DNA from 2 places in the Ruminococcus sp. D54t1_190329_F1 genome. Region 1 is predicted to be linked to the other one. Evidence: riboswitches for the same ligand, from Rfam matches in the RefSeq annotation. Region 1 holds a riboswitch; the other holds the start of a gene.
The links. A riboswitch is a leader RNA that binds a small molecule or an ion and turns the genes downstream of it on or off. The one in region 1 is predicted to bind cobalamin.
Positions count from the first base shown of each region.

Region 1 (3,164 bases):
GGGTATCCATGTTCGGAGAGCGGTGCCACAGACTCCTGAAGCCGCTGATGAAAAATTTCTGATTGATGACCATGACGATTCCTGCAAGAAGCAGCTGTACAAGTCCCATGGCGATATGGTTGCCATCAAACCAGGCTGGCAGCGGCCATCCCCACATCATGTGTCCCATGGAAAAGTACATCAGCACCAGAAGAAAACCTACTGAGGCAATAAGTCGTTTCCTGAGGAGTGGCGTTTCGTGATCTTCCAGGGCTTTCTCAGCATCAGAAACGGGTTCCTTCTGGCCGGAAGCACCCTTCAGGCTGCAGCCGTATCCGGCTTCTTCTACAGCTGAGACAATGGCAGAGGCTGAGGCAGTTCCTTCCACTCCCATGGAATTGGTAAGCAGGCTTACGGAGCAGGAAGTAACTCCCGGAACCTTGTTTACCGCTTTTTCCACACGGGCGCTGCAGGCTGCACAGCTCATGCCGGTGACGTTGTATTGTTCCATAATAAATTCCTCCTTCGAATACAGTGTTTCGATACCAACGGACTGCTCTGCGCATTCGTACCTCCGCAGGCAGGTACACATTCGGAATACGCTGGTATCTCACTTCATTAGCTTCTGCAAAGTTGCAACCAGCTCATCAATGGTTTCGTCTTTACCATCACGGATATCTCTTGCCACACAGGTTCGGATATGATTGGCGAGAAGTTCCTTATTAAATGCATTCACAGCGGCATTTACAGCTGCTGACTGAATAAGAATATCGTTGCAGTAAGCGTCATTCTCCAGCATTCCTATAATCCCCCTTATCTGGCCTTCAATACGTTTCAGACGGTTTACCAGCTTCCTGCGCTCTGCTTCGGAACGATCGGTGTGCTTGGTACAACAGCAGGAACAGACCTTCTTGGTAGGTTCCTGGCTGGAAAGAGTTGCAGGATCGGCTGCGGTGTGGCTGCAGCAGGATTCGGATTTATAATCAGCTGTCATAGGCGGACTCCTTTCCTTATATACCCCGCCAGGGTATGTATTTGATGAAACCAATATATACCCTGGCGGGGTATTTGTCAATAAGTAATTCACAGAAAACCTGAGAATTGCGGCGCGAAACCATGCGAAAGCATGATTTCTGTGCATCGCGAAGCGTGTTGCTATGAACGGAGTGAATAGTAATCTGTTTGAAAAATTATTCCCGCAATCTGCACGCCCCACTTTGCGGTATATTTCTTCCGAATTTGTTTGCGTAGCCAGCTACGGCGTCTTCATGCTACGGTGCCCTCATCCGGACGAAATCTCCCACAAATTGTGCCGCACATCTTGCGGAACGCATTTTCTAAATACACTATAGTTCATAGAAAATACATAAAAAGTTCATAAAAAATATATAATAATATGGTACATATTAAATATCCGAGTCGAATATGTATAATGGTTATAGCGCAAAGGTTGCATCATAAACATGATGCGCAAAAGAGAATCCGGTGAGAGTCCGGAACGATGCCGTCACTGTGTAAGGGAGCTGCTTCAGAGCCCACTGGGAAACCGGGAAGGGGGAGCAGTGTTGACCGAAGTCAGGAGAACTGCCTTTGCGTGGAATCTTAGGTCTGCGGTACACAGAACTTGTATTCTCATAACGATACATGAATATTTCCTGAATGTTTTTTGGAAGAAAAGTGTGTATATGAGAATGTGTGCAGTCGCAGAAAATGCGGCTGTTTTTATGCAATGGGAGATTGGTGATAGATTTCCCATAGGATTCTTTATACGTGATTCTATCCGGAAATACAAAAAAAAGAGGAAAAAGAAATGAAAAGAAAATCTTTATTAGCAATCCTTCTTGCAGCTTCTATGGCAGCAAGCATGACAGCAGCAACAGCAACTGTTGCATTTGCAGAGACAGAGGAAGCAGCAGAGGAGACAACAGACGATGCTGAGACAGCTGATGATGCTGAGGCAGCTGACGATGCTGAAGCAGCTGATGATGCTGAGACAACAGACGATGCAGAAGCAGCTGATGACACTGCAGATGCAGATAAGGAAGCGGCTGATAAAGTAGCAGCACTTATCGATGCTATTTATGTTCAGGAGAGAACAGATGATACAGATGAGCAGTGCAAGGAAGCTAAAGAAGCATGGGATGCCCTTACAGATGCTCAGAAAGAGCTTGTAGAGGGAGAAGAGGCCAGCCCAGAGTATTTCGGACGTGATACAGGTGATGCTTCCAAGGATGATCCTCGTAATCAGGACGAGATCGGTGAGAATGAGCTTCTTGTAGTAAGCTTTGGTACATCCTTTAACGACAGCCGTGCAGAGGATATTAAGGGAATCGAGGATGCTCTTGCAGAAGCATTCCCGGATTGGTCTGTAAGAAGAGCATTTACCGCTCAGATCATTATCAACCATGTACAGGCAAGAGATGATGAGAAGATTGATAACATGCAGCAGGCACTTGACCGTGCAGTAGCAAACGGTGTTAAGAATCTTGTAGTTCAGCCTACACATCTTATGCATGGTGCTGAGTACGATGAGATGGTAGAAGCTATTGATGCTTACAAAGATAAATTTGAATCTGTAGCAATCGCTGAACCAATGCTTGGTGAGGTTGGCGATGACGCTACCGTTATCAACGATGACAAAGCTGCTGTTGCTCAGGCAATCACAGATGAAGCTGTAAAAGAAGCTGGATATGACAGCATGGAAGCAGCTGCAGAAGATGGAACCGCATTTGTATTCATGGGACATGGTACTTCCCATACAGCAAACGTTACATATGACCAGATGCAGACCCAGATGGAGAAACTTGGATTCACAAACGCATTCATCGGTACTGTAGAAGGTGAGCCAGAGGATACAGCTTGTGATGAAGTTATCAATAAAGTAAAAGATGCCGGATTCAAGAAAGTAATTCTTCGTCCGCTTATGGTTGTTGCTGGTGACCATGCAAACAATGATATGGCTGGTGATGATGACGATTCCTGGAAGAGCATGTTCGAGGCCTCTGGAGATTTCGATGAGATTGACTGCCAGATCGAAGGTCTTGGAAGAATTGACGCTGTTGAGCAGCTTTATGTAGCTCATACTCAGGCAGCTATTGATTCCATCGCGAAATAATTATTCTGGTATAAATTGTTATTGCAACAGAACAAAAGCAGCTGCTCCTACACTGTGGGGCAGCTGTTTG
Region 1 covers NZ_JADNDC010000052.1:2,513-5,676, forward strand. Annotated here, with positions in the region: gene I2D69_RS17745 (heavy metal translocating P-type ATPase) at 1-490, opposite strand, end outside; gene I2D69_RS17750 (metal-sensing transcriptional repressor) at 590-973, opposite strand; partial or broken gene I2D69_RS21275 (DUF6783 domain-containing protein) at 1,135-1,299, opposite strand; cobalamin riboswitch at 1,410-1,586, shown strand; gene I2D69_RS17755 (sirohydrochlorin cobaltochelatase) at 1,790-3,094, shown strand.

Region 2 (3,164 bases), on a different contig from region 1:
ACCGAAAGTAATCTCCCCATTTTCATAAAGCCCAAGAGAAACTGCACTTAAGTGATAATCCCGGATCAGATTGGTGGTTCCGTCAATGGGATCCAGAATCCAGTATGATTTATCCGGATCCAGCCCAAGGTTCTCTTTCTCTTCGGCAATCAGTGCGATATCCGGAAATTCATTTCCAAGCGCCTCTTTCAGATACTTCTGCACAGCTACATCTACGTTTGTGACGTAATCTGCAGCTCCTTTTTCTGTAACCTTTTCATGTGTCATTTCCTGAAAGATCAGTGGCTTTGTCTGTCTTACAAGTTCTATGATCTTAGACTGATTTTCTTTATTCATATAAAAGTAACACCTCCAAGGTAAAATTTACCATAAATAAAAAGGAAGGACAAGACGCTAAAGCTATTAAAAATTGAGTTGAAAAAATTTATTTTTACCTTATAATTACAGTGTAAAAATAAAACTATGGAGGTAAGAGAATGGGTAATCTCACCAAGAAAGCAATTCTTGTGGTAAGCTTTGGAACCAGCCATGAGGATACCAGAAAAGTGACTATTGACGCAATTGAAGAGACAATTGGAGCCGCTTTTCCCCAGTACAGGATTTATCGTGCCTGGACAAGCAAGATGATCCTGGCGAAGATTGAAAAACGGGATCACATTCATTATGATAACGTGAAAGAAGCTATGGAGCGCATGGCACAGGACGGAATCGAAGAGGTGATCGTTCAGCCAACTCACGTAATGAATGGAGTGGAGAACGATCTTATGAAAGCAGACGTTCTTGCAGCTGCTAATCACTTCCAGTCTGTGAAATTCGGCAATCCGCTGCTTACCACAGAAGAAGACAATGCATATGTGGTAAAAACAATTACAGATGTATTTCCTGTAATTCAGGATAAGAAGACTGCACTTGTGCTTATGGGTCATGGAACAGAGCATTATGCAAATACGGTTTATGCCGCTCTTGATTACAGATTCAAAGATATGGGATATGAAAATGTGATCGTGGCAACCGTAGAGGGTTATCCGGAAATTGACCAGGCTTTGAACCAGCTGGAGAAAAGCGATGCCAAGAAAGTTGTGATCGCACCATTTATGATCGTGGCAGGTGACCATGCCAAGAATGATATGGCAGGGGAGGAAGCGGATTCCTGGAAAAATGTGATCGGAGCGAAAGGCTATAAAGTAGAAACTGTTTTGAAGGGTCTTGGCGAATACGAAAGCATTCGGAGGCTGTTTGTAGAGCATATAAAAACTGCCAGATAATTGACCAAAAAATTTGCAAATTGGTAATAATATTGTTGTTTTTAAAGAAGAGATATGCTAGACTGTTGAAGTAATTGAATACCAGTTAAGTGAACGGCGATTTCGCTGTGAGAGGGAATCAGGTGCAACGCCTGAACGGTTGCGGCCACTGTATACAGGAAGGCTGGCTTATGAAAACCATTGCGTATATGCGTGAGAAGGGAAGCCATGCTGTTACTACCTGCGAGTCAGGAAACCTGCTTGACGAAGGTAAGAAGAGGAGCTTCCGTAAAAAGTGCCTTTTAAGTCACGGGTAGTAGTGACGCTTTTTGAAGCCCCATCTTTTCGGTTACGAAAACAAACGAAAAGAGAGGAAAAGAAATGAAAAACAAAGTTTTAACTACAAGAATCATGGCTATGATGATGGCTGCTGCTATGACCATGTCCGCAGCGCCTGCAGTATATGCAGCAGAGCGTGCAGACTCTGAGACCATCAAAGAGGATAACCAGCCGGCCGAAGAGACTGCAGATGCTTCCGAGGAAGAGGATGCTTCTGAGGGTGAGACCAGAACCGAGTATCCTTTAACCATCACCACCTATGATTACGATGGAAACGAGATCGAAACCATCTATGAAAAAGCACCGGAAAAGGTTATCGCAGTATATCAGGGCAGCATTGAGACAATGCTGGCACTTGGACTTGAGGACCGCCTTGTTGCAACTGCAGGTCTTGACAACGAAGTTCCGGATGATCTGAAAGAAGCATTTTCTAAAACAAATTATCTTGATGAATTTACCCCATCCCTTGAAACTGTCACTATGCTGGAGCCAGATATGATCCTTTCCTGGAGTTCCCTGTTTTCTGATAAGAACCTTGGAAATGTAACCAACTGGATCGATAAAGGCTGCAACACTTATTATAACTCTAATACCCGTCCAGGCGGTGAGAGAACACTGGAAAATGAATATACAGATATTCTGAACCTTGGTAAGATTTTTGACGTACAGGATAAGGCAGAAGCAATTGTTGACGATATCAAAGCTGTAATTGACAACACACTTGAGGCAACAAAAGATGTAGAAGAGAAACCTACAGTAATGGTTCTTGAGCCACTTGGTGAGGACATTACAAACTATGGCGCAAGCAGTCTCGGAGGAGATATGGTAACCAAGTTAGGTGCAACTCTTGCAAATCCAGATGCTTCTACCGTTGGAAAAGAGGACATTATTGCAGCAAACCCGGATGTGATCTTTGTGGTATACATGCCATATGCAGGTGACGATCCACAGAGTGTTCTGGAAAGCCAGATGGCCGTGATCCAGGATGATGAAGCCCTCCAGAGCCTTGACGCAGTAAAGAATGGCCGTGTATATCCAATTATGCTCAGCGAAATGTACGCAAGTGCAACCCGTACCCAGGACGGAGTGGAAACATTTGCTAAGGGATTATATCCAGATGTTGCAATTGATTAATTGGATTGTGGAATGGATATATTGAGGAAAAAACAGTGAAAAAAGAGAAAATTTTTCGTTCATCTATCTATGCAACAGCTCTTGTGGGACTTGCCGCATTTCTGGTTTTTTCCATTCTGGCAGCTGTTACATTTGGAAATGCAGATCTGTCATTGAAAGATGTATACAGCGTGATTCTGTACAAAATATTCCACATAAAAAGTATGGCCTCCTACTCTGAGGGGGCCATTCATGATGTTGTATGGCTGATCCGGCTTCCAAGGGTTCTTCTGGCACTGGCGGTAGGTATGGCTCTTTCTGTGTGTGGCGTGGTCATGCAGGCAATTGTGCAGAATCCTTTGGCAGATCCTTATGTACTTGGAATTTCTTCTGGTGCTTCTTTCGGGGCAACTCTGGCGATCATGCTTGGAATCGGCAGCTTCCTTGGAGGAAACTCCGTAGGGCTTT
Region 2 covers NZ_JADNDC010000015.1:25,691-28,854, forward strand. Annotated here, with positions in the region: gene I2D69_RS08540 (inositol monophosphatase family protein) at 1-336, opposite strand, end outside; gene I2D69_RS08545 (sirohydrochlorin cobaltochelatase) at 477-1,265, shown strand; cobalamin riboswitch at 1,336-1,524, shown strand; gene I2D69_RS08550 (ABC transporter substrate-binding protein) at 1,626-2,717, shown strand; gene I2D69_RS08555 (iron ABC transporter permease) at 2,753-3,164, shown strand, end outside.
Region 2: another riboswitch for cobalamin. It lies ahead of I2D69_RS08550 (ABC transporter substrate-binding protein); the one in region 1 lies ahead of I2D69_RS17755 (sirohydrochlorin cobaltochelatase).